Regions from separate parts of the Halomonas sp. 3H genome, predicted to be linked through region 2. Evidence: predicted binding sites of a transcription regulator. Region 2 holds the regulator's gene; the other holds the start of a gene.
The links. Region 2 encodes sigma-54, which starts transcription at its own class of promoters, with help from an activator protein. Its sites were predicted from a motif close to TGGCACNNNNNTTGCTNT; they were not measured.
Positions count from the first base shown of each region.

Region 1: the regulator sigma-54 is predicted to act here: its motif matches at 12,215-12,232, upstream of glnL (nitrogen regulation protein NR(II)).

Region 1 is NZ_CP100360.1:3,593,578-3,608,318, reverse strand. It holds gene NFC98_RS16630 (ABC transporter substrate-binding protein) at 1-495, shown strand, start outside; gene NFC98_RS16625 (branched-chain amino acid ABC transporter permease) at 577-1,887, opposite strand; gene NFC98_RS16620 (branched-chain amino acid ABC transporter permease) at 1,887-2,891, opposite strand; gene NFC98_RS16615 (ABC transporter ATP-binding protein) at 2,918-3,622, opposite strand; gene NFC98_RS16610 (ABC transporter ATP-binding protein) at 3,736-4,506, opposite strand; gene NFC98_RS16605 (sodium-dependent transporter) at 4,575-6,020, opposite strand; gene NFC98_RS16600 (hypothetical protein) at 6,148-6,480, opposite strand; gene typA (translational GTPase TypA) at 6,612-8,438, opposite strand; gene NFC98_RS16590 (hypothetical protein) at 8,569-9,114, opposite strand; gene glnA (glutamate--ammonia ligase) at 9,671-11,077, shown strand; gene NFC98_RS16580 (DUF4124 domain-containing protein) at 11,254-11,826, shown strand; gene glnL (nitrogen regulation protein NR(II)) at 12,269-13,315, shown strand; gene glnG (nitrogen regulation protein NR(I)) at 13,308-14,720, shown strand.
Region 2 is NZ_CP100360.1:2,533,996-2,548,736, forward strand. It holds gene murA (UDP-N-acetylglucosamine 1-carboxyvinyltransferase) at 1-745, opposite strand, end outside; gene NFC98_RS11790 (BolA family protein) at 759-1,013, opposite strand; gene NFC98_RS11795 (lipid asymmetry maintenance protein MlaB) at 1,144-1,479, opposite strand; gene NFC98_RS11800 (phospholipid-binding protein MlaC) at 1,476-2,144, opposite strand; gene mlaD (outer membrane lipid asymmetry maintenance protein MlaD) at 2,190-2,654, opposite strand; gene mlaE (lipid asymmetry maintenance ABC transporter permease subunit MlaE) at 2,737-3,519, opposite strand; gene NFC98_RS11815 (ABC transporter ATP-binding protein) at 3,516-4,328, opposite strand; gene NFC98_RS11820 (calcium/sodium antiporter) at 4,474-5,430, shown strand; gene NFC98_RS11825 (SIS domain-containing protein) at 5,501-6,496, shown strand; gene NFC98_RS11830 (HAD family hydrolase) at 6,525-7,082, shown strand; gene lptC (LPS export ABC transporter periplasmic protein LptC) at 7,087-7,677, shown strand; gene lptA (lipopolysaccharide transport periplasmic protein LptA) at 7,674-8,180, shown strand; gene lptB (LPS export ABC transporter ATP-binding protein) at 8,190-8,915, shown strand; gene NFC98_RS11850 (RNA polymerase factor sigma-54) at 9,080-10,495, shown strand; gene raiA (ribosome-associated translation inhibitor RaiA) at 10,680-10,988, shown strand; gene ptsN (PTS IIA-like nitrogen regulatory protein PtsN) at 10,995-11,459, shown strand; gene rapZ (RNase adapter RapZ) at 11,504-12,433, shown strand; gene NFC98_RS11870 (HPr family phosphocarrier protein) at 12,437-12,706, shown strand; gene pmbA (metalloprotease PmbA) at 12,773-14,113, opposite strand; gene yjgA (ribosome biogenesis factor YjgA) at 14,230-14,741, shown strand, end outside.

The DNA of each region.
Region 1 (14,741 bases), 1.1 Mb from region 2:
CGTCAGGCCTACGAGAGCGGCATGTTCACCCAGTACGTGGGCGCGGACGGCATGGTGGGCGACAGCCTGGTCGAGGCGATCGGCGCCGACGTGCTGGACGGCATGATCGCCACCCGCCCGGGCAGCCCCGACCTGCCGGGCACCGATATCTTCAACGCGGCGGCCGAGGCGGCCGGCTTCGATCCCAGCGCGGTGTTCGCCGCCCAGGCCTATGACGCCGCCTTCCTGCTGGCCCTGGCCATCGAGCAGAACGGCAGCGCCGAGCGCGAGGGGCTCTCCGCGGCGCTGCGCAGCGTCTCCAGCGCCCCGGGCGAGGTGATCCTGCCCGGCGAGTGGGAGAAGGCCGTGGAGCTGATCGCCGCCGGCACCGAGATCAACTACGAGGGCGCCTCCGGCACCCACGAGTTCGACGAGAACGGCGACGTGCCGGGCGTGGTGGTCGAGATGGTGGTCGAGGATGGCCGCTTCACCAGCAAGGGCTTCGTCGAGCCCTGAGCGCATCGCGCCGAGCCAGCCAGAGCGCTAACGAGAAGGCCCCGGTGGAAACCCACCGGGGCCTTTCACGTTCTAGCCTCTCTACCCGTGGTGCTTGACCTTCTCGGGTAGCAGTCCCTTGGGCGCGAAGCGCAGCACCAGGGTGATCAGCAGGCCGATCACGAAGACCCGGGCCTGCAGGGCGCGGCTGTCCATGTTGGCCGGAGCGTCCCAGCCGAAGGCCCCCTCGCCGACGCTCACCGCCAGCTGCATCAGGAACAGCGCCAGCGGCTCGGACATGATCCAGATGATGTAGACCGCCACGGCACCGAAGATGGTGCCGAGGTTGTTGCCTGGCCCGCCCAGAATCACCATCACCAGTACCAGGAAGGTGTGGTTGAGGGGCAGGTAGCCCTGGGGATCGAAGAGGCTGTTGAAGGTGGTCAGCGCGCCGCCGCCGACGCCCATCAGGATGCAGCCGAGCACGAAGATCTCCAGCCGGCGGCGATTGATGTCCTTGCCCATGGCGGCCGCGGAGGTCTCATTGTCGCGGATGGCGCGGATCATGCGGCCCCAGGGGGCGTGGTAGGCGCGGTGCAGCAGGAAGAAGATCACCGCGATCATCACCGCGGTGATGGAGAGGTAGGCCGCCCGGGCCAGGGTGAAGCCCAGCTCCGCCGGACCCGGGGTGGGCCAGGGCAGCGGCGAGACGGTAGCGGTGCCGCGGGTCAGCCAGTCGGAGTTCTTGAGGAACGCCTTGATGATCTCGGCGATGCCCAGGGTGGCGATGGCGAGGTAGTCGCTGCGCAGGCCCAGGCAGATGTGGCCGATGAAGTAGCCCACCGCCCCGGCCAGGGCACCGCCGACGATCCAGCCGGTCCAGGCGGGCAGGCCCAGGCCGCCGACGAAGCCGGCCCGGGACTGGATCTCACCGGTCACCTCGCGCATCAGGCTGATCACCACCAGGTAGAGCACCACGCCCAGCACCACGGCGATGAGGGTGCGCAGCCGCTTCGGCACGCCCAGGCGGTCGAGCCGGGTGGCGCCGATCACCACCAGCACGGCGGCCACGCCGTAGAGCAGCACCCGGCCCAGCTCGCCGGGCAGCTCGCTGCCCCAGAAGGCGTCGTTGACCGGCACGCTGAAGAACATGGCGCAGAAGCCGCCCAGGGCCACGAAGCCCATCACCCCGGCGTTGAACTGCCCGGCGTAGCCCCACTGGATGGTCAGGCCCAGGGCCAGGATGGCGTAGCAGGCGGCCTCCACCAGCATGCGGGTGCTGTAGGCGGTGCCCATCATGGCGTAGACGCCGAGGATGGCCACCAGCAGGGCGGCGAACAGGACCACCTCGCGCACGGGGAAGCGCGACGGGGTGTCGACCAGATCCTCGCGGCGCTTGTCTTGAGTGCTCATCAGATCACCTTCCCCTTGAACAGACCGGTGGGGCGCCACACCAGGATGGCGACCAGGATGAAGAAGGGCACCACGATCTTGTACTCGGTGCCGACGAAGGCCAGGTTGCCGGCCTGGGCGAGCCACTCGGGCAGGCTGTCGCGGAAGGGGCGCAGCAGCACTGCCCAGTTGAACACCGCCAGGGTCTCGGCGAAGCCCACCACGAAGCCCCCGGCGATGGCGCCGTAGGGGTGGCCCACCCCGCCGACGATGGCCGCGGCGAAGATCGGCAGCAGCAGGAAGAAGCTGAGGTCCGGCTTGAAGGTCACGTCCAGCGACAGCAGGGTGCCGGCGATGGCGGCCAGGCCCCCGGCGATCACCCAGGTCACCGCCACGATGGTGTTGGTGTTGATGCCCGAGGCGCGGGCCAGGTCGGGGTTGTCGGACATGGCGCGCATCGCCTTGCCCAGCCGCGAGCGGTTGAGGAAGAGGTGCAGCCCCACCACGCAGGCGAAGGTCAGCACGAAGAGGATGATCTGCGGCTCGGTGATCACGATGGGCGCACGGACCCCCTCGAAGGGCAGCGCGAGGCGGAAGATCTCCTTGCGCTCGCCGATGTAGAGGCTCTGGCCGCTGGTGCCGGCGAACAGGCGGATCAGCCCCTGCAGCATCAGGGTGACGCCCAGCGAGCCGATCACCATGACGATGGGCTTGACCCCGTGGGCGCGCAGCGGCTTGTAGAAGGCCTTGTCGATGCCCACCGCCAGCAGCGCGGTGAGCGCCATGGCCAGCGGCAGCATGACGATGGCGGTGGGCAGCCCCACGGCCGCGCCGACCCCCGGGAAGGCCGCGGTGAGCAGCAGCACCATGAAGGCGCCGAAGGTCATCATGTCGGCGTGGGCGAAGTGGGCGAAGCGCATGATGCTGAACACCAGGGTCACGCCCACGGCGCCGATGGCGTAGATCGAGCCGGTCACGCTGCCGGCGATCACCACGTTGTTGATGAAGAAGACGAGTTCGTTCACGAGGTTGTTTCTCCCTGCTCCGGGGCTCAGCCGCCCAGGAAGCTCCTGGCCACTTCCGGGTCCGCCAGCAGCGCGGCGCCGGTATCGGTGAAGCGGTTCTGGCCGGCGGCCAGCACGAAGCCCTTGTCGGCGATGGCCAGCGCCTGCTTGGCGTTCTGCTCCACCATCAGGATGCCGACGCCGGCGGCGTTGATCTCCTTCACTCGCTCGAAGATCTCGTTCATGTAGAGCGGCGAGAGGCCGGCGGTGGGCTCGTCGAGCAGCAGCAGCTCGGGCTCGGCCATCAGCGCGCGGCCCATGGCGACCATCTGGCGCTGGCCGCCGGAGAGCTCGCCGGCGGGCTGGTGGCGCTTGTCGTAGAGCGGCGGGAAGAAGTCGTAGACCTGCTTCAGCATGCGCCGGGTGTTCTGCGGCTTGAGGAAGGCGCCCATCTCCAGGTTCTCCTTCACCGAGAGGCTCGGGAAGACGTTCTTCTCCTGGGGGATGAAGCCCATGCCCCGCTGCACCAGCTTGTTGGGCGGCAGGTTATGGATCGGCTCGCCGCGCAGCAGGATCTCGCCCTGGCTGACCGTCAGCAGGCCGAACACCGCCTTGAGCATGGTGGACTTGCCGGCCCCGTTGGGCCCGACGATCACGCCGATCTCGTCGGCCTCGATGGCCATGTTCACCCCGTTGAGGATGTTCATGCCGCCGTAGCCGCCATGGACGTCGCGTGCTTCGAGTAGTGGCATCGTGGGTGGGTCTCTGCGTACGTTGTTCTTGAGTTGTCGTGGTGGGGCCGGGCGCGGGGCCGCGCTGGAACCCCTAAGGCTGCGTTGGAACCCTCAGGCCAAGTTGGAGCCCCTCAGGCCACGTTGGAACCGAAGTAGGCCTCGATCACCTCGGGGTTGTTCTGGATCTCCTCGATGGTGCCCTCGACCATCACGCTGCCCTGGGCGAGCACGATCACCGGGTCGCAGAGCCGGGCGATCATGTCCATGTCGTGCTCGATGACCAGGAAGGTGTAGCCCATCTCGCGGTTGAGGCGTTCGATGTTCTCCACCAGGTCGCCGAGCAGGGTGCGGTTGACCCCGGCGGCGATCTCGTCGAGCAGCACCACCCGGGCATCGGTCATCATGGTGCGGCCCAGCTCCAGCAGCTTCTTCTGGCCGCCGGAGAGGTTGCCGGCCAGCTCGTTGCGCACGTGGTGCAGGCCGACGAAGTCGATCACCTCCAGCGCCCGGCGGCGCACCTCGGCCTCCTCGAGGCGCACCAGCCCGGGCTTGAGCCAGGCGTTGAACAGGCTCTCGCCGGCCTGGCGCGGGGGCACCATCATCAGGTTCTCCAGGGCGGTCATATGGGAGAACTCGTGGGCGATCTGGAAGGTGCGCAGCAGCCCCTTGTGGAAGAGCGCGTTGGCCGGGCGGTTGGTGATCTCCTCGCCGTCGAGCAGCACCTGGCCGCTGTCCAGGGGCAGGGCGCCGGCGATGATGTTGAACAGGGTCGACTTGCCGGCGCCGTTGGGGCCGATCAGCCCGGTGATCGAGCCCTTCTCCACCGAGAGCGAACAGTCGTTGATGACCCTGAGGCCGCCGAAGGCCTTGTGGACGTGTCTGACCTCGATCATGGGTGTCATGGGGGTATCCGCTGAAGTGGTCATGGCTGTGTTGTCATGGCTGTGCCGTCATGGCCGCGGGCGGCGGCTCAGCGCTCCTGGCTGTCTTCCACCAGGAAGGTGCGCCCGGCGGCGAAGGCGCCGACGATCACCACCGCGCCGATCGTCGGGATCAGGTAGCCCTCCACCTGGGGGATGCTGCGCAGGAAGACGAAGGCCACGGCGGCCGGGGCGACGAAGCGCACCAGGAAGCGCCAGATGGCGAACCAGGTCTCGTTGGTGCGCATCTCCTTCATCACCTCGCTGTGGGTCAGCGCCCAGCCGGCGAACAGCGCGATCAAGAGGCCACCCAGCGGCATGAAGATGTTGGTCAGCAGCTCGATGAAGTCGAAGGCGCTGCGGCCGAACAGGGTGTGGAAGATCGTGCCCTCGGCGTAGATGTTGAAGCTGACCACGGTGAGCAGCCCCAGCGCCCAGCTGGCCACCACCATGGCGAACACCGCCTGGGGGCGGGTCATGTCGAAGCGCTCGACCAGGAAGGCCGCCACCGGCTCGATCAGCGAGATCGAGGAGCTGATGGCGGCGCCCAGCACCAGGATGAAGAAGACGCCGCCGATCAGCGCGCCGAGGGGCATCTCGGCGAAGGCCAGCGGCAGGGTGACGAACATCAGCCCCGGACCCTGGCCGGCGTCGAGGCCGGCGCCGAACACCAGCGAGAAGATCGCCAGGCCGGCCACCATGGCCACGGCGGTGTCGACGATGGCGATGGCGATGGCGGTGCGGGTCAGCGAGGAGTCGCTGGACATGTAGGCGCCATAGGCCATGATCGCCCCCATGCCGAGGCTCAGGGTGAAGAACGACTGGCCCATGGCGGCCAGCCAGCCCTCGAGACTCAGGTCGGCGATGTTGAAGGTGAACAGGAAGCTGGCCGCGGCACCGAAGTCGCCGTTGGCCACCCCGTAGCCCAGCACCAGCAGCAGGATCACGAACAGCGCCGGCATGATGATGCGCAGGCCGCCCTCGATGCCCTTGTGGATGCCCATGCCGACGATCAGCCCCGAGGCGATGATGAACAGGGTGTGGTAGAGGGTGAGCAGGGCCGGCGAGGCGAGCAGGGCGTCGAAGCCGGCGCCGATGGTCTCGGCATCGGCACCGGCCAGCGAGCCGGTGAGCATCTGCCAGGTGTAGTGGATGGCCCAGCCGGCGATCACCGAGTAGAAGCTCAGGATCAGGAAGGCCGAGGCGGCCCCCAGCCAGCCGATGGATTCCCAGGCCCGCGAGGTGTTGTGGGTGCGGGTCAGGAAGCGCATGCCCATGATCGGGCTGCGGCGGCTGTTGCGGCCGAGCATGGTCTCGGCGATCAGGATGGGGATGCCCACGGCGAAGATGGTCAGGGCGTAGATCAGGATGAAGGCACCGCCGCCGTTCTCGCCGGTGAGGTAGGGGAATCGCCACAGGTTGCCGAGACCGACCGCCGAGCCGACGGCGGCCAGCAGGAAGGTCCCCTTGTGGGTCCAGACGTTGTGCGTGCTCATTGAAGCTCCCGGGACTCGAGTCGTGTGGCCTTGTGGGCCCGTGCCGCAACTGTGCGACAAAAGCCTGCCGGGAGCCAGTCATCCATCGTTTAGGATGCGTTAAGTTCGCCGATGGTGTTGGCTTTCGCTATCGGTCCTCGGGGGTCTCGTCGTCATCCTCGGCGCTGCCGGGGCGGGGCTCCAGGGCGCGGGATTCGTCGGGTAGGCGCACGGTATCGCCCAGGTTGAGCTTGCCGTGGGACTTCATGCGCCGGCCGTTGTCGGTGGCGATCAGTGCCACCACCTCGCCGATGCTGGTGCCGTCCACGTAGGCCTCGACCTTGATCCGTACCACGGCGCCCTCGTGGCGCGCCGAGAGGATGTCGCCGGGCCCGGGATCCGAGTGGCCCGAGGGGTCCTTCTCGAAGTGGCGCATGACGCTGTCGGCGCCGGGGTCGTCCCACTCCACGTGCTTGTGCATGCTGCTTCTCCTTCGGGGGGCTGGTCGTTTGGGGCAGGCAGGCTATCAGCATAGAAGATTCCGGGGGCGACAACGACGACGCCCGCCGCGGGGAGTCCCGGGCGGGCGTCGTGGCGGCAGATGCCGGCGCCTTACTTCTTGCTGGCGCGCTTGCGCTCGTTCTCCTTGAGGAACTTCTTGCGCAGGCGGATGTGGTTCGGGGTGATCTCGACCAGCTCGTCGTCATCGAGGAACTCGATGGCCTGCTCCAGGGTGAACTTCACCGGCGGGGTCAGCACGATGTTCTCGTCGTTGCCCGAGGCGCGCATGTTGTCGAGCTTCTTGCCCTTGGTGGGGTTGACCACCAGGTCGTTGGCGCGGCTGTGGATGCCCACCAGCATGCCCTCGTAGACCTCGGTGCCGTGGTCGATGATCAGCTTGCCGCGGTCCTGCAGGGCGTAGAGCGCGTAGGCCAGCGCCTTGCCGTCGACCATGGAGACCATCACGCCGTTGCGGCGCTCGATGGCGGCATCGGGCTTGAGCGGGCCGTAGTGGTCGAAGCGGCTGGTGAGGATGCCGGTGCCGGAGGTCAGGGTCATGAACTGGCCGCGGAAGCCGATCAGGCCGCGGGCGGGGATCATGAAGTCCAGGCGCACCCGGCCCTTGCCGTCGGGGTTCATGTTGGAGAGCTCGCCCTTGCGGTAGCCGAGCTCCTCCATGATGGCGCCCTGGTGCTGCTCCTCGCAGTCGATGATCACCTCCTCGTACGGCTCCTGCTTGACGCCGTCGATCTCGCGGATGATCACCTCGGGGCGGCCCACGGCCAGCTCGAAGCCCTCGCGACGCATGGTCTCGATCAGCACCGAGAGGTGCAGCTCGCCGCGGCCGGAGACGATGAACTTCTCCGGGGATTCGCCCTGCTCGACGCGCAGCGCCACGTTGTGGATCAGCTCCTGGTCCAGGCGATCCTTGATGTTGCGGCTGGTGACGAACTTGCCGTCGCGGCCGGCCATCGGCGAGTCGTTGACCTGGAAGGTCATGGAGACGGTGGGCTGGTCGACGGAGAGCGGCGGCAGCGCCTCGACGGCGGCCGGGTCGCACAGGGTGTCGGAGATCGCCAGGGCGTCGATGCCGGTGATGCAGACGATGTCGCCGGCGGTGGCCTCGTCGGTCTGCACGCGCTCCAGGCCCATGTGGGTCATGACCTGGCCGACCTTGCCCTTGCGGGTCTTGCCGTCGGTGCCGATCACCACCACCTGCTGGTTGGGCTTCACCGAGCCGCGCTTGATGCGGCCCAGGCCGATGACGCCCACGTAGCTGGAGTAGTCCAGCGCCGAGATCTGCATCTGGAAGGGGCCGTCGAGCTCGACCTTGGGCGGCTCGACGATGTCGACGATGGCCTGGAACATGGGGGTCATGTCCTCGGCCAGCTCCTCGGGGTCCATGCCGGCGATGCCGTTGAGGGCCGAGCAGTAGATGATCGGGAAGTCGAGCTGCTCGTCGGTGGCGCCGAGGTTGTCGAACAGGTCGAAGATCTGGTCGATGACCCAGTCGGGGCGCGCGCCGGGGCGGTCGATCTTGTTGACCACCACGATCGGCTTGAGGCCCTGGTCGAAGGCCTTCTGGGTGACGAAGCGGGTCTGCGGCATGGGGCCGTCCACCGCGTCCACCAGCAGCAGCACCGAGTCGACCATGGACATCACGCGCTCGACCTCGCCGCCGAAGTCGGCGTGTCCGGGCGTATCCACGATGTTGATGTGGAAGTCCTTGCCGGCGCTATCCTGCCAGCGGATCGCCGTGTTCTTGGCCAGGATGGTGATGCCGCGTTCCTTCTCCTGGTCGTTGGAGTCCATGATGCGCTCCTGCCCCTCGGCCTTGCGGTCCAGGGTGCCGGACTGGCTGAGGAGTTTGTCGACCAGGGTGGTCTTGCCGTGGTCGACGTGAGCGATGATGGCGATGTTGCGAAGATTCTCGATCACGACGGGATCCTGCTGGGAAAAATCGGGGACGCATTATAGAGGCTGGGCCATGGCCCCTACCAGCGTTGTCGCAGGAAGATTGCCGCCGGCTCGACCGTTTCACGCCTTTTCAATGCTTTGGCGGCTGCGCTCAGCGGGCGGTGGACGCCACCCGGGCGCCGCAGGCCCGTAACCGCTCGACCAGCTCCGGCAGGGCGCTGGCCTCCAGTTCGGGGTCGAAGCCGCCGATGCGCTCGAACCACTCCCTTGACAGGCACAGGGCGTCGCAGCTCGGGCTGCGCCGCAGGCGGGCCAGCAGGCCGGCGAGACGTCCGCTGCTGCCGGCCGGCAGCAGGACGGCATCGTGGGTCTGGGCGATGATCCCGCTGGCCAGGCCAATCAGGATGTGCCGAGGCGGCGTGCGCTTCGCCACGGGGATCAGCACCACCACGCCGGAGCAGTGCAGAACGGCGGCATTGAGGCGCGCGCCGAGCGGCCCGGCCGGGCAGGGTACCCGCAGGGCGCCATAGCGCCTGGCGATGGCGGGCAGGCGCGGATCGCGGGTGTCGTCGGCCACCACGAGGTTGAAGCGGGGCTGCGCGCCATCGTCGCCGTCCGCCAGGGCAGCGAGCTGCCTGGGGAGCCGGGCGCCCGAGGTGCGGGCGTCGATGAGGATGCAGCCAGTGAAGGAGGTCATGCGAGCTCCGTGGGACGTGCCGCCGAGTCGATTATTCCGGTGGCGCGGGCTGAGGCTCGCTGCCGGGATATGAGGTGTAAGGAATTGTAGCCCTGAGTGTAGAAAGGTTTCAAAGCGCCGGCGGGTGAATTTTCCGGGCTGCCCGGCACGATAGTGGCCGTGCCGGCGCATGGAGCCGGGCATCAGACGCCGATCCCGAGGGTCCGGTCCGCCACCTTGCCTCCTGGCGGTGCAACGGCGGTGCTTTATGCACCATGAGCGTGCAATACGCGGCGCTCGTCGGGCAGGGAGCGGTGGCCCGATCGTCCGTCGGTTCAGGATGGTGCGTCGAGGGAAGGGGCAAAGGCCTTCGGGATCAATTCATTAGCTTCTTTCCGCCACTCCGGGGTGCAGAGTTGGCACGCCCCCTGCATTGTTTTGGACAGTGCCAGGCTTCGGCCTGGCGGTCGTGGGCAGCGGGCCTGCGGCGTGCTAAACATGGTGCCGGGGTGCCCGGCACCAGCGGATTCCAGGATCCCGACATTTACCCCGAGCCAAGCTCAACGTGGAGGACACCATGTCTGCCAAGACTCTCGCCCTGATTGAAGAACATGACGTCAAGTGGGTCGACCTGCGCTTCACCGATACCCGCGGCAAGGAGCAGCACGTCACCATTCCCGCCCGTGACGTCGACGAGGAATTTTTCGAGAACGGCCAGATGTTCGACGGCTCCTCCATCTCCGGCTGGAAGGGCATCAACGAGTCGGACATGATCCTGCGCCCCGAGGACGGCACCGCCTACCTCGACCCCTTCACCGAGGACGCCACCCTGGTGCTGCGCTGCGACATCATCGAGCCGGCCACCATGCAGGGCTACGAGCGTGACCCGCGCTCCATCGCCAAGCGCGCCGAGGCCTACCTGCAGTCCACCGGCCTGGGCGACACTGCCTTCTTCGGCCCGGAGCCCGAGTTCTTCATCTTCGACGAGGTGCACTGGAAGTCCGACATCGAGGGATCCATGTACAAGATCACCTCCGAGGAGGGTGCCTGGTCCACCGATCGTCCCATCGAGGGCGGTAACCTGGCCCACCGTCCGCGGGTCAAGGGTGGCTACTTCCCGGTGCCCCCGGTGGACAGCTTCCACGACATCCGCGGCGCCATGTGCAACACCCTGGAGGCCATCGGACAGACCGTCGAGGTGCACCACCACGAGGTGGCCAACGCCGGCCAGAACGAGATCGGGGTCAAGTTCAACACCCTGGTCAAGAAGGCCGACGAGGTCCAGGAGATGAAGTACGTGATCCACAACGTGGCTCACGCCTATGGCAAGACCGCCACCTTCATGCCCAAGCCGCTGGTCGGCGACAACGGCAGCGGCATGCACGTGCACCAGTCCTTCTGGAAGGATGGCGTCAACCAGTTCGCCGGTGACGAGTACGCGGGCCTCTCCGAGATGGCGCTCTACTACATCGGCGGCGTCATCAAGCACGCCCGTGCCCTGAACGCCTTCGCCAATGCCTCCACCAACTCCTACAAGCGCCTGGTGCCGGGCTTCGAGGCGCCGGTCATGCTGGCCTACTCGGCCCGCAACCGCTCCGCCTCCATCCGCATCCCCTACACCGCCAGCCCCAAGGGCAAGCGCGTCGAGCTCCGCTTCCCGGACCCGACCGCCAACCCCTACCTCTGCTTCGCGGCGATGCTGATGGCCGGTATCGACGGCATCAAGAACAAGATCCACCCCGGCGACGCCATGGACAAGAACCTCTACGACCTGCCGCCGGAAGAGGGCAAGGCCGTACCGACCGTGGCCCACAGCCTCGACCAGGCCCTGGAGGCACTGGACCAGGACCGTGCCTTCCTGACCGAGGGTGGCGTGTTCACCGACGACATGATCGATGCCTACATCGAGCTGAAGATGGAGGACGTGGAGCGCATCCGCATGACCACCCATCCGATCGAGTTCGACATGTACTACAGCTGCTGATGACGCTCGCCGCTTCCCGATGCGGGAGCGGCACGTCAACGGCATCGGCTCGTTGAACGCAGAAGGGGTTCCGCCATGGCGGAACCCCTTTGTTATGTACACTATCCAAGGAACAGGTTCGGGATGCCATATGACAGGCCGCGCCATCGGGCCGGCCGCGACGCAGGGGAATCCGCATGAACAAGGCACTCGCAGCACTGGCGCTGGGGCTCTCGGTGAGCCTGGCGGCCCAGGCGCAGACCATCTACCGCACCACCGATGCCCAGGGCAACGTGATCTTCACCGACAACCCGGAGCGGGGCGGCGAACAGGTGGAGCTCGCCCCGCTGACCGTGGTGCCCTCCACCGGCGAGGTGCGCCGTGGCGAGGCCGCGCCTCGGGTCGAGGGCAGCGGGGCGGCCGCGGCGACGGGCTCCCCCGGGCAGCCCTTCATGCCCTACGACAGCTTCCGGATCCTCTCCCCGTCCCATGAGCAGGCCTTCCCGGTGGGGGCCGCCGGCAACGTGCCGGTGGAGCTGGGCATCGAGCCGGAGCTGCGCGAGGACCACCGGGTGCGCCTGCTGGTCGACGGCCAGGTGAGCCAGACGGCGATGCACACCTCCGCCTTCATGGTCGCCAACATGAATCCCGGCGAGCACGTGCTGCAGGCCGAGCTGCTCGATGCCGGCGGCGAGGTGCGTCACCGCAGCTCGCCGGTCACCATCTATGTGCAGCGCGCCAACGTGAACCGTCCCGCCGGCGGCGATTAGTTGCCCCCTCGCTGGGCACCCTGGCCGTGGTGCCCGGACGGCAGCCCCAGGCCCTGTCACGAGCCGCCTCGTGACCGGCCCCCCTATTACCACCCCTCACCGCCCCGACCGCCGGCCCCGCCAGCCGAGGAGCCGGCGGCGCCCGGGCAGCGTGTCGTCCCGGCACCCGGGCGGATCCCCGACAACGAGCCGGAACTGCGTCGGCGTGCTCTGCGCGGTGACGACGCCTCGTCCTGATCCCTTCCGTCCGCGGCGGCGGGTCCGCCCGGGCTGGCAGTCCCCTGTGTGGTGCGCCCGATGGTGCATGCGCGGCCGGCATGCACTAGTTTGGTGCATGCCGGTGCCCGGTCGGAGAGCGACAATGCGCTGATATCGCGCTTTCCCGGAGTGGCGCGCTTCTTGCAGTACCCATGGCAATAGTGGATACGACATGGCCCGATCGATGTACCAACGCTTGATGGAACACCTGACCACGGCCGTGCTGCTGCTGGATGGCGAGCTGCGGCTGAGGTGGATGAACCCTTCCGCCGAGGCGCTGCTGGCGGTCAGCCTGACCCGCGTGAAGGGGCTGGGGCTGGTCTCGCTGATGGAGCACGAGGATGGCCTCGGCGAGGTGCTCGGCAAGGCGCGGGACGAGTTCCACCCCTTCACCCAGCGCGAGGCGCGCCTGGTGATGCTGGGCGGCGAGACGCTGACCGTGGACTACACGGTCACCCCGCTCTCGGAGGACGAACTGCTGCTGGAGATCGAGCCCCGCGATCGCCTGATGCGCATCTCCCGGGAGGAGGCGCTGATGACCCGCCAGGAGACCATCAAGGTGCTGACCCGCGGGCTGGCCCATGAGGTGAAGAACCCCCTGGGGGGCATCCGCGGCGCGGCCCAGCTGCTCGAACGGGACCTGGACGACCCGGGGCTCAAGGAGTTCACCCGGATCATCGTCGAAGAGGTGGACCGCCTGCGCGACCTGGTGGACTCCATGCTCGGCCCCAACCGGGTGACCCGCCACGATCCCCTCAACGTCCACAAGGTGCTGGAGCGGGTGCGCTCGCTGCTGATCGTGGAGCACCCCGAGGTGTGGATCGAGCGCGACTACGACCCCAGCCTGCCCGACCTCGCCGGTGACGAGGCGCAGATGATCCAGGCGGTCCTCAACGTGGCGCGCAATGCCGTGGAGGCGATGACCGAGGCGGGCACGGCCGAGCCGCGGCTGGTGCTGCGCACCCGGGCGCGGCGCCAGTTCACCCTGGGCGCCGAGCGCCACCGGCTGGTCTGCGAGGTGGGCATCATCGACAACGGTCCGGGCATTCCCGAGGCGCTGCAGGAGACCCTGTTCTATCCCATGGTCTCCGGCCGCGCCGACGGCAGCGGCCTGGGCCTCTCCATCGCCCAGGCGATCCTGCACCAGCACCAGGGCCTCATCGAATGCGAGTCCGTGCCGGGCCAAACCGAATTCCGACTGCTGATTCCGCTGGAGAAGCGCCATGACTGACGCCGCACGCGTGGTGATCGTCGACGACGACCGCGCCATTCGCTGGGTGCTGGAGCGCGCCCTGGCCCAGCCCGACCTCGAGGTGGAGTGCATCGAGCGCGCCGATACCGCCCTGCAGCGCCTGCTGGATAACCCACCCGAGGTACTGGTCACCGATATCCGCATGCCGGGCATCGACGGCCTGGACCTGATGGCCCGGGTGCGGGAAGCCCACCCGGACCTGCCGGTCATCGTGATGACCGCCCACTCCGACCTCGACAGCGCGGTGGCCTCCTACCAGGGCGGCGCCTTCGAGTACCTGCCCAAGCCCTTCGACGTGGATGAGGCCCTGTCGCTGGTGCGCCGCGCGGTGGCCCATGCCCGCGAGCGGAAGCGGCCGGTGAGCGTGCCCGAGGGGCTCGACGCCGAGATCATCGGCGAGGCGCCGGCCATGCAGGAGGTGTTCCGCGCCATCGGCCGGCTGTCGCACTCGCACATCACCGTGCTGATCAACGGCGAGTCCGGGACCGGCAAGGAGCGGGTGGCCCGGGCCCTGCACCAGCACAGCCCGCGGGCCGGCCAGCCGTTCATCGCCCTGAACATGGCGGCGATCCCCCGGGACCTGATCGAGTCCGAGCTGTTCGGCCACGAGAAGGGCGCCTTCACCGGCGCCACCGCCCAGCGGCAGGGGCGTTTCGAGCAGGCCAACGGCGGCACCCTGTTCCTGGACGAGATCGGCGACATGCCCGCCGAGACCCAGACCCGCCTGCTGCGCGTGCTGGCCGACGGCGAGTTCTACCGGGTGGGGGGGCACACGCCGGTGAAGGTGGACGTGCGGATCATCGCCGCCACCCACCAGAACCTCGAGACCCTGGTGGACGACGGGCGCTTCCGGGAGGACCTCTTCCACCGCCTCAACGTGATCCGCGTGCACCTGCCGAAGCTGGCCGAGCGGCGCGAGGACATCCCGCGGCTGGCCCGCCACTTCCTGGCCGAGGCCGCCAAGGAGCTCTCCACCGACATCAAGGTGCTCACCCCCGAGGCCGAGACCCACCTGACCCGCCTGCCCTGGCCGGGCAACGTGCGCCAGCTGGAGAATACCTGCCGCTGGCTGACGGTGATGGCCTCGGGCCGCGAGATCCTGGTGGAGGACCTGCCGCCGGAGCTGCGCGACTGCGACGGTGGCACCGCCCCCAGCGGCGACTGGCGGACGGCCTTCCGCGACTGGGCCGACCGGGCCCTGGCCGCGGGGCATACCCACCTGCTGGAGGAGGCCGTCCCGGATTTCGAACGCATCCTCATCGAGACCGCCTTGCGCCATACCGGCGGGCGCAAGGGCGAGGCGGCCGAGCTGCTCGGCTGGGGGCGCAACACCCTGACGCGTAAATTGAAGACCCTGCTGCCGGCGCTGGCGGACGGAGAGTAGGCTGAGCGCCAAGCGGTCATG
Region 2 (14,741 bases):
CCCGCGACAGCGCCGCGGCCACCAGGAAGGTGCCGGTCTCGATGCGGTCCGGCATCACATCGTGGTAGGCACCGTGCAGGCGCTCGACGCCCTCGACGGTGATGGTATCGCTGCCGTGGCCGCGGATCTTCGCCCCCATGGCGATCAGGCACTCGGCCAAGTCGACCACTTCAGGCTCCCGGGCGGCGTTCTCCAGCACCGTGGTGCCGTCGGCCAGCGTCGCCGCCATCAGCAGGTTCTCGGTGCCGGTGACCGTCACGGTATCGAAGAAGATGGTGGCGCCCTTCAGGCGACCATCCACCCGCGCCCGGATATAGCCACCCTCGACGCGGATCTCGGCGCCCATGGCCTCGAGGCCGCGCAGGTGCAGGTCCACCGGACGCGAGCCGATCGCGCAGCCGCCGGGCAGCGAGACATCGGCGTGGCCGAAGTGGGCCAGCAGCGGCCCCAGCACCAGGATGGAGGCGCGCATCTTCTTGACCAGCTCGTAGGGGGCGTCGCAGTGCTTCACCTGGGCGCCGTCGAGCTGGATGGTCATCTTCTCGCCCATCACCGGCTCGACGCCGAGATGGCCGAGCAGTTCCAGGGTGGTGGTGATGTCCTGCAGGTGCGGCAGGTTGCCGATGGTTACCGGCTCCTCGGCCAGCAGGGTGGCGCAGAGGATGGGCAGCGCGGCGTTCTTGGCCCCGCTGGCCCACACCTCGCCGTCCACGGGGCCGTTGCCGGTAATGATCAGTTTGTCCATGGAGGTTCGCCCGTCAGGCGCTGGCGTTCTCCGGCGCGCTGTCCCACTGCGCCGGGGTATAGGTCTTGATGCTCACCGCATGCAGGGCACCGCTGGCGATCTCGTCGGCCAGCGCGCCGTAGATCAGCTGCTGCCGCTTGACCGGCGACAGGCCATCGAAGACCTCGCCCACGGCCACGACCTGGAAGTTGCAGCCCTCGCCCTGGATATGGAACTCGCAGCCCTCGACGCGCGCCTCGAGCAGCGCCTTGACTTCGCTGGGTTGCATGAACCGGCACTCCTGTGATGCTGGGGATGGGAAGGCCATCGGCCGCGGCGCGGCCGATGGCTCGGATCGAGCAAGGGACACATGGTAAAGAAAAGCGCCGCGCTTGGCGATGCCGGCGGCCAGGGGCGCCTCAGGCGTCCGCTTCGGCCACCGGCAGCAGCCGGTCGAGTCCGGCCACCTCGGTGAGACGCTGCAGGGAGTGCGAGAGGCGCACCGTGCGCAGCTTGAGCCCCGCGGCACGGGCACAGCGCATCCACTCCAGCACCACGCTGAGCGCGGCGCTGCTGACCCCCGCCACGCCGCACAGGTCGAAGACCACCCGGGTGCCGGCCGGCTGGCCGACCAGCCAGTCGCGGCCGGAGGCGGCCAGCGCGGCGGCGGCATCGAACCCCACCCGCCCGCTCACCCGAAGGCCCTCGGCCGTGGCCTCCAGCCGGGCCCCGCGATGCTCGAGCAGCACGCTCATGCGTCGCCGCCCTCCTCCAGCTCCTCGACGGCCAGCTCCGGCGACCAGCCGTCGATCACGGCATCGTAGTCGCGGCCCTGGTCACGCATGGCCTGGTCGAACTGGTTGCGGAAGGTCAGCCCCAGGTTGATGCCGTTGACGATCACGTTGACGACCTTCCACTCGTCGCCGGAGAGTCGCAGCGAGTAGCTGACCGGGTAGACGGTACCGTCCATGGCCACCACCTCCATGTCGACGCTGGCCTGGTCCTCGTGGCGCGGGGCGCGCTGGGCATCGAGCACGCGCAGTTCGCGGTAGTCGAAGGTAACCAGGCCCCGGGTGTAGGTGTCGATCAGGGTCTGGCGGAAGGTCTCCACGAAGCGCGAGCGCTGCTGCGGGGAGGCGTTCTGGAAGTAGCGGCCCATCACGCTGGCCCCGATGTAGCGGAAGTCGGCGATGTCATCGAGGCTGTCGTCCACCAGCGCCTTGAGCTCGTCGAGGTTGTCGGCGAAGTAGTCGCGCCGCCCCTCGATCTGGCCGGTGAGCTCCTCGACGCTGTGGCGGATCAGCTGCTCGGGCGTGCGTTCGGGAGCGGCACTGGCCGGCAGCGCGAACAGGGCCAGCAGCAGGCCCGCCAGCAGCAGGCCCGCCAGCAGCGAACGGAGGGGAAGGTAAAGACGGTTCATGCAGTCAACTCTCCTTGAGACAAACCAGATCGACGCGCACGCGCGTCAATCGCTGACCATGTTGGACACGAACTGCTGGATGAGTTCTTCCAGCACGATGGCCGACTGGGTATCGCGGATGGTGTCACCCGCGGCCAGGGTCTCGGGATCGCCGCCCACCGAGAGCCCGATGTACTGCTCGCCGAGCAGGCCGGCGGTGAGGATCGCCGCGGTGGTGTCCCGGGAGAGCCTGCCCTCCAGGTCGCCATCGAGCTCGAGGATCACCCGGGCGTCGTACCAGTCGGTGTCGAGCTCGATCGCCGCCACCCGCCCCACGGTGACGCCGGCCATGGTGACCCGCGCACGGGGCTTTAGCCCCCCGATATTGGCGAAGTTCGCCTCCAGGCGAAAACTGTCGCCCGGGGCCTGGAAGGTCAACCCGCTGACCCGCAGGCCCAGGAACACCAGCCCCAGGATGCCGGCCAGCATGAACAGGCCGACGCCGAGCTCCATCATCTTGCTGCGCTTCATCGTGTTTCTCCGAACATCAACGCCCCGCTACCGACAGGCAGCGTGCCAACCGCAGGGGGACCAGACAAAGGGGTGGAAGGCATCAGGAGAGCCCCCCGAACATCACCGCGGTCAGCACGAAATCGAGACCGAGCACCGCCAGGGAGGAGTAGACCACCGTGCGAGTCGTGGCCCGCGAGATGCCTTCCGAGGTGGGCACCAGGTCATAGCCCTGGAACACCGCGATCCAGGTGACCACCACCGCGAAGACCAGGCTCTTGACCATGCCGTTGCCCACGTCGCCGATGAACGCGACGCTGGCCTGCATGTTGCCCCAGTAGGAGCCCTCGAAGACTCCCAGCCACTCGACACCCACCAGGTAGCCGCCGTAGATGCCCACCACGCTGAAGCCGATGGTCAGCAGCGGCAGTGAGACGAAGCCCGCCCAGAGCCGCGGCGCCACCACCCGGCGCAGCGGGTCCACGCCGATCATCTCCATGCTGGTGAGCTGCTCGGTGGCCTTCATCAGGCCGATCTCGGCGGTCAGCGCCGACCCGGCCCGGCCGGCGAACAGCAGCGCCGCCACCACCGGCGCCAGCTCGCGGAGCAGCGACAGCGCCACCATCTGCCCCAGCGCCTGCTCGGCGCCGAAATCGACCAGGATGGTGTACCCCTGCAGCGACAGGACCATGCCGATGAACAGCCCCGAGACCAGCACGATGGCCAGCGACAGCACGCCGACGAAGTGCATCTGGCGCAACCAGAGGGCCCACCCCTCCCGGGACGGCACGCCGATGGCGGACTGGGCCACGAAGATCCCGGCCCGGCCCAGTGCCTCGAGCAGGTCGCAGCCGCGGCGCCCGAGGCGCATCACCCGCGCGATCATCGCCCGCCCCCCGCACTCAGAATGTCCTTGAAGTAGTCCACCGCCGGATAGTGGAAGGGCACGGGGCCGTCCGGCTCGCCGTGGACGAACTGGCTGACGCGCGGGTCCTGGTCCACGTCGAGGCTCTCGGGGGTGCCGTGGGCCATCACCTGGCCGTCGGCGATCACGTAGACATAGTCGGCGATGGTCAGGGTCTCCTTGATGTCGTGGGAGACCACGATGGAGGTGAGCCCGAGGGCCTGGTTGAGCCGCTTGATCAGCTGCACCAGCACGCCCATGGAGATCGGGTCCTGCCCCACGAAGGGCTCGTCATAGAGGATCAGCTCCGGGTCCAGGGCGATCGCCCGGGCCAGCGCTACCCGGCGCGCCATGCCGCCGGAGAGCTCCGCGGGCATCATCTCCCGGGCGCCGCGCAGGCCCACCGCTTCGAGCTTCATCAGCACCAGGTCGCGCACCATGGCGCCCGGCAGGTCGGTATGCACCCGCAGCGGGAAGGCGACGTTCTCGAACACGCTCAGGTCGGAGAACAGCGCCCCGCTCTGGAACAGCATGCCCATCCGGCGACGCAGGGCAAACAGCGCCTTGCGCGACAGCCGGTGCACCTCCTCGCCGTCGATCGTCACGCGGCCGGCGTCGGGCGCCAGCTGCCCGCCGATCAGCTTGAGCAGGGTGGTCTTGCCGGTGCCGCTGGGCCCCATGATGGCGGTGATCCTGCCACGCGGAATCTGCAGGTCGACGCCGCGGAAGATCTCCGTGTCGCCCCGCGAGAAATGCAGCCCCTCCACCACCACGAAGGGAGTGTCGCTCATCGGCCTGTCATCCCAGCAAAGAATTATCGAACATCGTATCCTAACCGGGCTCGGCAACGCCACCTCCGCGCGCGCCGCCGCTTGCACCGGCCGCCCCCAGGCCGTTTAATGGGCGCCCTTTCCCGCGACCAAGGAAGGGTCCCCCATGCTGGTTCCCCTGATCGTCGTGCTGCTTGGCCTGGCTGCCCTGCTGTGGAGCGCCGAGCGCTTCGTCGGTGCCGCGGCCGCCACGGCGCATCGCGCCGGGATGAGCACCCTGCTGGTGGGCATGACCATCGTCGCCCTGGGCACCTCCGCCCCGGAGATCGTGGTCTCGGTGATGGCCTCGCTGGACGGCATCCCCGACCTGGCCATCGGCAACGCGCTGGGCTCGAACATCGCCAATATCGGCCTGGTGCTCGGCGTCACCGCGCTGGTGGTGCCGGTCCCGGTGCGCTTCTCCCTGGTGCGCCGCGAGCTGCCCCTGCTGCTCGGTGCCACGGGCCTGGCCGGCTACGCCCTGGCCAACGGCGTCCTCGGCCGCTTCGACGCCCTCTTCCTGCTCCTGCTGCTGGTGTTCAGCCTGTGGTGGCTGTTTCGTGCCGACACCCCCGATGCCCCCGGGGCCGGGGCAGAGGCCGGGACCATCCCCGACATGCGCCTGGCTCGGGCGCTGCTCTGGCTGGTGGCCACCCTGGCGGTCATGGTGGCCGGCTCCCGCGCCCTGGTCTGGGGCGCCAGCGAACTGGCGCGCGGGCTCGGGGTCAGCGAGCTGGCCATCGGCCTGACCGTGGTGGCCATCGGCACCAGCCTGCCGGAGCTGACGGCCTGCGTGGCCAGCGCCCTGAAGCGCCACCACGATATCGCCATCGGCAACGTGATCGGTTCCAACCTCTTCAACCTGCTCGCCGTGCTCCCGGTGCCCGGCCTGCTGGCCCCGGGCGCCATCGACCCGGCCGCGGCCAGCCGCGACTACCCGGTGATGCTGCTGCTCACCCTGGCGCTGGGCATGCTGCTGCTCTGGTACCGTCGCGGCCGCCTGGGCCGGCTGCCCGGCATGCTGCTGCTGCTCGCCTACCTCGGCTACCTGGCCTGGCTCGGCCTGGCCAGCGTCAGCGGCTGAACGGCACCGGTCGCGACCTCCTCCGACGCTCGGCTTGAGTGAAACCCCGCAACAGGCAACAATCATCGCCATGACCCAAGACGCCACCCCGGGCCCCGCGCCCTCGACCCTGCGCGACAGCGCCCGCCGCACCCTGCTGCTGGAGCAGCAGGCCATCGCCGCGCTGATCGAGCGCCTCGATGCCGATTTCGACCGTGCCTGCGAGCTGATCCTCGCCTGCCGAGGCCGGGTGGTCGTCACCGGCATGGGCAAGTCGGGCCACATCGCCGGCAAGATCGCCGCCACCCTGGCCAGCACCGGCACGCCGGCCTTCTTCGTGCATCCCGGCGAGGCCAGCCACGGCGACCTCGGCATGATCACCCCCGGCGACGTGGTGCTGGCCCTCTCCCATTCCGGCGAGACCGCCGAGGTCACCGCCCTGCTGCCGCTGCTCAAGCGCATGGGGGTGCCGCTGGTCAGCATGACCGGCCGGCCCACCTCGACCCTGGCCCGCCATGCCGAGGCCCACCTGGATGCCGGGGTCGAGCGCGAGGCCTGCCCGCTGGACCTGGCCCCGACCTCGTCGACCACCGCCTCCCTGGCACTGGGCGACGCCCTGGCCGTGGCGCTGCTGGAGTCCCGCGGTTTCACCGCCGAGGACTTCGCCCGCTCCCACCCGGGCGGCAGCCTGGGCAAGCGGCTGCTGCTGCGCGTGGCCGACCTGATGCACCAGGGCAGCCGCCTGCCCCGGGTGCCCCTGGGCAGCCCGCTGCGCGACGCCCTGCTGGAGATCACCCGCCAGGGGCTCGGCTTCACCTGCGTGGTCGATGACACGGGCCGCCTGGTCGGCGTCTACACCGACGGCGACCTGCGCCGCACCCTCGACCAGCACCGCGACCTCGGCGCCCTGACCGTGGACGAGGTGATGACCGTCCCCGGCAAGCGCGCCCACCCGGAGATGCTCGCCGCCGAGGCTGTGCGCCTGATGGAAGACCACCGCATCTCGGCGCTGGCCGTGGTCGATGACCAGGGCCGACCGATCGGCGCCCTGCACATGCACGACCTGCTGGCCAGCGGTGTCATCTGATGCCATCCCCCACCCTCCCGGAGTCCCCATGACCCACGTTTCTCCCCTGCAAGACCCCCGCCTGGTCGACCGGCTGCGCCGGATCCGCCTGCTGGCCCTGGACGTGGACGGCGTCCTCACCGACGGCCAGCTCTACTTCCAGGCCGACGGCATCGAGATCAAGGCCTTCAACGTCATGGACGGCCACGGCCTCAAGCTGCTCAAGCGGGCCGGCATCGAAGTGGCGCTGATCACCGGCCGGGATTCCCCCACGGTGAGCCGGCGGGCCGCCGCCCTGGGCATCAAGCACGTCTTCCAGGGCGTGGAGAAGAAGCTGCCGGTGCTGCGCGACCTCTGCACCCGGCTCGGCCTCGAGTTCGACCAGGCGGCCTACTGCGGCGACGACATGCCCGATGTGGGCGCCATCCGGCGCGCCGGGATCGGCATCAGCGTCCCCTCCGCCCCGGACTACATCCAGAAGCATGCCGACTGGGTGACCGAACGGGCCGGCGGCCACGGCGCCGTGCGCGAGATCTGTGACACCCTGCTGAGGGCCCAGGGCCACTGGGACGCGGTGCTCGACACCTACCTCCACGGGGTCAACTGAGCCCATGGCGTGGTCCCTGCCCCGCCCCTCCTTCCGGGTCTGGCTGCTGCTGATCCTGCTGGCCCTGGGCGGCGCCCTCGTCCTGCTCGACCCGCGCGGCGGGCCGGAGTACGGGGAGGTCCCCCGGGACGAGGCGGGCGAGCCCGACTACTACCTCGAGGGCGCCCGCCTGACCCGCTTCGACGCCGAGGGCCGCGCCCACCAGCGCCTCGACACGCCGCGCCTGGTGCATACCCCCCACGACGACGTGACCCGCCTGCAGACCCCCGACGCCCGGCTCCACGACAGCGCCGGGCGGGTCTGGTACGCCCGGGCCGACAGCGGCGTGCTGGGGCCCGGCGGCAACCCGCTGACGCTCTCCGGCGACGCCCGGCTCAACGCCCCCGAGGAGCGCTGGCAGCTAGACACCGAGGTCCTGCACTTCGACGCCGATACCGGCCACGCCTGGAGCGACACCCCGGCCCTGCTGCGCCAGCCCCCCCAGCGCATGAGCGGCGACCGCTTCGATGCCTGGATCCATGACAACCGGGCGCGGCTGACCGACAATGTGCGCGGCCACCATCCGCCCGAGACCCGAGAGGAGTCCCCGCCATGAAGCCCCCCTTCGCCCTGCTGCTCTGCCTGCTGCTGCCGCTGGCCACCGCCCCGGCCCTGGCGCAGCAGGGAGATGCCTCCGCGCCCATCGAGGTGGAGGCCGACCGCCTCGACCTGGACGACCGCGCCGGCACCGCCGTCTACACCGGCGACGTGGACATCCGCCAGGGCAGCATGCAGCTCACCGGCGACCGGGTGGAGATCCGCCGCAACGCCGCCGGCGAGCTCACCCGTGCCATCGCCACCGGCGAGCGCGCCTATATCGAGCAGCAGCCCGACCCGGCCGAGCCGGTGGTCCGGGGCTGGGGCCGCACCATCATCTACCACGTGGCCGAACGCCGGGTGGAGCTGATCGACCGGGCCGAGCTGCACCAGGGCGGCGACACCTTCGACGGCGGCTACCTCGAGTACTTCCTCGACCGCCGCGTGGTCCAGGCCCGTGCCGAGGGCGAAGGCGTCGAGGGACGCCAGCGCATCCGCATGACCCTCCAGCCCGAGCAGTAAGGCGACCCCATGAAGACCCTTCACGCCCGCCACCTGGCCAAGAGCTACAAGCGCCGCCGCGTGGTGCAGGACATCAGCCTCTCCATCGACCAGGGCCGCATCGTCGGCCTGCTGGGCCCCAACGGCGCCGGCAAGACCACCTCCTTCTACATGATCGTGGGCCTGGTGCGCGCCGATGCCGGCGAGGTGTACATCGACGGGCTCGACCTCTCCCGGGCCGCCATGCACCAGCGCGCCCGGGCCGGGATCGGCTACCTGCCCCAGGAGGCCTCGATCTTCCGCAAGCTCTCGGTGGCCGACAACATCATGGCGATCCTCGAGACCCGCAAGGACCTCGACCGCCCGGCCCGCCGCGCCCGCCTCGAGCAGCTCCTCGAGGAGTTCCATGTGACGCATATCCGCGACAACCTGGGCATGAGCCTCTCCGGGGGCGAGCGGCGCCGGGTGGAGATCGCCCGGGCCCTGGCCACCGAGCCCGCCTTCATCCTGCTCGACGAGCCCTTCGCCGGCGTCGACCCCATCTCGGTGGGGGAGATCAAGGGCATCATCCGCCAGCTCAAGGCCCGGGACATCGGCGTGCTGATCACCGACCACAACGTCCGCGAGACCCTCGACATCTGCGACACCGCCTACATCGTCGGCGACGGCAAGATCATCGCCGAGGGCAGCCCCGACTCGATCCTCGCCAACCAGCGGGTGCGTGAGGTCTACCTGGGCGAGGACTTCCGTCTCTAGCCCGAACGCTTCCACAAGTCACTGAAGTACATGTCGTTATATCGCGACGGCATGAGGATTGCGCTTGGCACGCTTATTGCTGCATTTTCCTCTCCCGGAGGCTTGCATCGGGCCCTGCCGCGGACTAGGGTGAGGCTTTCCGGCGAAGAGAGCAGACCTCACCGATGGCCATGAAAGCCTCCCTTCAGCTGCGCGTCGGCACCCAGCTGACCATGACCCCCCAGCTGCAGCAGGCCATCGCCCTGCTGCAGCTCTCCACCCTGGACCTGCGCCAGGAGATCCAGCAGGCGATGGAGTCCAACCCGATGCTGGAACTCGAGGAGGGGTTCGGCGAGCAGGCGGTCGCCGAGACACCCGAGGATGACTGGTCCAGCGAGATCCCCGCGGAACTCTCCACCGACAGCGACTGGTCGGACACCTACCAGGACCTGGGCGCCCCCGCCGGCGGGGGGGAAGGGCCGGACTTCGAGCGCCAGGCCGAGGGACAGAGCCTGCGGGGCCACCTCGCCTGGCAGCTGGCAATGACCGACCTCGAGCCTCGCCAGCTGCAGATCGCCGAGAGCCTGATCGATGCCGTGGACGACGCCGGCTACCTGGCCCAGCCCCTCGACGAGATTCGTGACGGGCTGCGCCGCCAGGGCCTCGACGGCCTGCGCAGCCGCGAGGTGGAGCAGGTGCTGTTGCGCCTGCAGCAGTTCGAGCCCACCGGGGTCTTCGCCCGCGATCTGCGCGAGTGCCTGATGCTGCAGCTCGCCACCCTGCCCGACAACACCCCCCTGCTGCCCCAGGCCCGCCGCCTGGTGCGCCAGTTCCTCGAGGCCCTGGCCGGCGACGACCGCCGCCTGCTCAAGCGGCGGCTGGGGCTCGACGACGACGACCTGGAAACGGTGATCGCCCTGGTCCGCTCGCTCGATCCGCGACCCGGCAGCGCCTTCGCCAGCGTGGACAGCGACTACGTGATCCCCGACCTCGTCGCCCGCTATGACAGCCGCGGCTGGAAGATCGAGCTCAACCCGGACGCCCTGCCGCGGCTGCGGATCCAGCCCGATTACGCCGCCCTGATCCGCCGCGCCGACAAGAGCCAGGACAACCAGTTCCTCAAGGACCACCTGCAGGAGGCGCGCTGGCTGCTCAAGAGCCTCTCCAGCCGCAACGACACCCTGCTCCGGGTCGGCCGCGAGATCATGGCCCGCCAGCTCGACTTCCTCGAGCAGGGCGAGGAGGCGATGAAGCCGCTGATCCTGGCCGACATCGCCCAGGCGGTGGAGATGCACGAGTCGACCATCTCCCGGGTCACCACCCAGAAGTACATCCATACCCCGCGGGGCGTGTTCGAGCTGAAGTACTTCTTCTCCAGCCATGTCGGCGGCAACGGCGAGGGCGACGCCCACTCCAGCACCGCCATTCGCGCCCGCATCCGCAAGCTGATCCAGGAGGAGCCCCCGCGCAAGCCGCTCTCCGACAGCAAGCTGGTCGCCCTGCTCGACGAAGCCGGCATCCAGGTGGCGCGCAGGACCGTGGCGAAGTACAGGGAGGCCATGGGAATCCCCTCCTCCAGCGAGCGCAAGCGGCTGCGTTGAATCCGGGTGGACCGTGGCGCTCTCCACAGTCACCCGCGAGGCCATGGGCATCCCCTCTTCCAGCGAGCGCAAGCGCCTTCGCTGACCCGCGTCAACGCACCGCTCGACGCTGCCGGCGCGGGGGGTATGCAAGGCAGGAAAAAGGGTTACAATCGAATCACAACCAACGAGCAAGGAGCGTGTCATGCAAGTCAACATCACCGGCCATCATGTGGAACTGACCGATGCCCTGCGTGGCTATGTGAACGAGAAACTGGCTCGCGTGGAGCGCCACTACGACAACATCACCAATGTCCAGGTGACCCTGTCCGTGGAGAAGGAGCGCCAGCTCGCCGCCTGCACCCTGCACGCCGCCGGTGCCGACCTGCATGCCGAAGCCCAGGACGGCGACATGTACGCCGCCATCGATGCCCTGGCCGACAAGGTGGACCGCCAGCTGGTCAAGCACAAGGAGAAGGCCCAGGCCCGCGCCCAGGGCGCCGGCGCCCGCTGATTCACCATGACACTGGAAACCATCCTGCCCCCCGAGCGCACCCTGTTCGGTGTGCCCGGGGGAAGCAAGAAGCGGGTGCTGGAGTTCTTCAGCACCTTCATCGCCCAGAACACCCCCAGCCTCGACAGTCAGGAAGTCTTCAGCCGCCTGATCGGCCGTGAACGGCTGGGCAGCACCGGCATCGGCAACGGGGTGGCGATTCCCCATGCCCGGAGCCCCCACTGCAAGACCCCGATCGCCGGCTTCCTCAAGCTGGCCGAGCCGGTGGACTTCGATGCCATCGACGGCGAGCCGGTCGACCTGGTCTTCGTGCTGCTGGTGCCGGAAGAGGCCGACGACGCCCACCTGGCCCTGCTGGCCCAGGTGGCCGGCATCATGAACGATGCCGATACCCGCAGCGCCCTGCGCCGCAGCGAGAGCCAGCGCGAGCTCCACGAGCGACTCATCGAGGCGATCCGACGACAGGCCTGAGCCCTGCGGGCCGCCCGGCCACTTCAATGACCAGGAGACCCGTCATGCAGCTCGTGATCATCAGCGGCCGTTCCGGCTCGGGTAAGTCGATCGCGCTGCAGGCGCTCGAGGACCTCGGCTACTACGCCATCGACAACCTGCCCGCCATGCTGCTCGGGTCGCTGGTCGACGAGCTCAAGGGCGCGGAATCGCCTCGCTCGTCGATTGCCGTGAGCATCGACGCGCGCAACCTGCCCCAGGCCCTGCAGCGCTTCCCCAGCCTGCTCGAGGAGGTACGCAGCCGCGGCATCGACTGCCAGGTGATCTACCTGACCACCGATGCCCGCATCCTGCTCGAGCGCTACTCCGCCACGCGCCGCCGCCACCCCCTGACCCGGGACAGCCACATGACCCTGGCCGAGGCCATCGACTCCGAGGAGCAGGCGCTCGCCGAGATCCGCGACCTGGCGGACCTGGTGATCGATACCTCGCGCCTGTCGGTCCACGAGCTGCGCGGACGCATCAGCGACCAGGTGGCCCGTCACCGCGCCGAACAGCTGACCCTGACCATCGAGTCCTTCGGCTTCAAGCGCGGCGTGCCCCTGGATGCCGACATCGTCTTCGATGCCCGCTGCCTGCCCAACCCCTACTGGGACCCGCGCCTGCGCAGCGCCACCGGCCGCGACCCCGAGATCATCGCCTTCCTCGAGGGCTACCCGATCGTCGCCGAGATGCTCGACGACATCCTCGGCTGGGTCGAGCGCTGGATGCCGGCCTACCGGGCCAGCCACCGCAGCTACCTGACGGTGGCCATCGGCTGCACCGGCGGCCAGCACCGCTCCGTCTACCTGGCCGAGCGCCTCGCGGCGCGCCTGGCCGAGCACCACCCCAACGTGCGGCTGCGCCACCGCGAGCTGGGCATCCACGACACCCTGGCCCGCCAGTCCGGAGGGGCGGAGGAAGCGCCCGACGGCCAGGGAAAGCAAGGAAACTGACGCGTGCCGCAACGCCAGCTGACCCTCACCAACAAGCGCGGCCTGCACGCCCGCGCCGCCACCAAGCTGGTGCAGTGCTGCCAGCCCTTCGCCTCGCGCGTCACCGTGGCCAATGGCCCCCTGCAGGGCGACGCCGCCAACATCATGTCGCTGCTGATGCTCGCTGCCCCCTGCGGGACCGAGCTCACCGTGAGCGCCGAGGGCGATGACGCCGAGGCGGCCCTGGACGCCATACAGGCCCTCTTCGAGGCCCGCTTCGACGAGGATGAGTAGCGGAATCGCTGCGCTCGCTCATCCCTCTCCGATGGAAACTGGGACTCCCGAGCTAACTGGGCGATGTCAGCTGCCGGCCACGGTCATCTCGTCGATCAGCCAGCTGCCGGTGTGGATGCTGCCGCGGGTGTCGGTGTCGCTGCCGATGCCGACCAGACCCTTGAACATCGCCTCCAGGTTACCGGCGATGGTGAACTCCTCCACCGGGTGCCGGATCTCGCCATTCTCCACCCAGAAGCCCGCCGCGCCCCGGGAGTAGTCGCCGGTCACCGGGTTGACGCCCTGCCCCATCAGCTCGGTCACCAGCACCCCGCTGCCCATGCGGGACAGCAGTTCCTCACGCGGGGTGAGCGGCGCCAGGAGGCGCAGGTTGCGCGCGCCGCCGGCATTGCCGGTGGTCTGCCTCCCCAGGCGTCGGGCGCTGTAGGCGGAGAGCATGTAGCTGGCCAGTCGCCCGTTCTCGATGAAGACGTTGTCGCGGGTCTGCACGCCGTCGTTGTCGAAGGGCGAACTCGCCATGGCCCCCACCTCCATGGGCCGCTCCTGCAGGCCGAACCACACCGGGAAGAGCGGGTCGCCCAGGCGGTCGCAGAGGAAGGAGGCCTGGCGATAGAGGGCACCGCCGGCGATGGCGCCCATCAGCGAGCCGACCAGCCCGGCGGCCAGCGTCGGGTCGAACATCACCGGCAGGCGACCGGTGGCCGGACGGCGCGCACCCAGGCGCCGCAGGGTGCGCTCGGCGGCGCTCTCGCCCACCGCTTCCGGGGCCAGCAGCTGCCTGGGATCGCGGGCGCTGGTGTAGTCGTAGTCGCGCTGCATGCCGCCCTCGTCCTCGGCGATCAGCATGCAGGAGAGCGAGTGGCGACTGCCGCGCTGGCTGCCCAGGAAGCCGTGGCTGTTGGCGTAGACCCGCACCCCCTCGCCGCTGGAGAGCGAGGCGCCGTCGGAGCTCTTGATGCCGGCGCGCCCCCGGCCCGCCGCCTCGCAGGCCAGCGCCAGCTCGATGGCCTCCTCGGTGGAGAGTGCCCACGGGTGGTGGACCTCGAGGTCCGGCAGCTCACGAGCCATCAGCTCGGCATCGGCCAGGCCCGCGGCGGGGTCCTCGCCGGTGTGGCGAGCGATCGCCAGCGCCTTCTCCACCACCGCGCGGATCGAGGCCTCGCCGGCATCCGTGGAGGAGGCGCTGCCCTTGCGCTTGCCCACGTAGACCGTGACGGCGATGCCCTGGTCGCGGGAGAGCTCCACGGTCTCCACCTCGCCCTCGCGCACGCTGACGCCGATCCCCTGGTCCACGCTGGCGCCCACCTCGCAGGCATCGGCTCCCAGCTGCCGGGCGAGCGCCAGGGCGGTGCGGGCACGGGATTCCAGCAGGGCCTGCTGGTCGACGGCATCGAAAGCCTGTGTCATGTGATTCTCCTCGTCATCCGGCCCGCAGGCCGAAAGGGTCGTGATGTTCGTGACACAGCCCGCGAGCGCGGGCTGGTATACTCTGTCGAATCTTAAGCCTCAACCATGGAAGCGGCATGTCCCAGGATTCTCCCCGCGAGCTGCTCGAGCAGCTTATCCAGCAGCAGCCCGATGACGACGAGCGCCCCAGCAAGTCGCAGCTCAAGCGCGAGATGCACGCCCTGCAGGCGCTGGGCGAGGCGATCATCGCCATGACCCCCGCCGAGCGCGCCCGCTTTCCCCTCTCCGACGACATGCTGGCCGCCGTGGAGGAGACCTCCCGGGTCCGCTCCCACGAGGGGCGCCGTCGCCACATGCAGTACGTGGGCAAGGTGATGCGCCGCGAGGACCTCGAGGCGATCAAGGCCGTCTACGCCGAGATCGAGCAGGAGACGCTGCGCCGCGACCACGCCTTCCATCGCCTGGAGAAGTGGCGGGACCGCCTGCTCGAGGAGGGCGACGCCGCCGTGGAGGCGTTCATCGCCGATTTCCCCGACGTCGATCGCCAGGCGCTGCGCCAGCTGATCCGCAATGCCCAGCGCGAACGCGAACGGGGCAAGCCCCCCGCCAGCGCCCGCAAGCTGTTCAG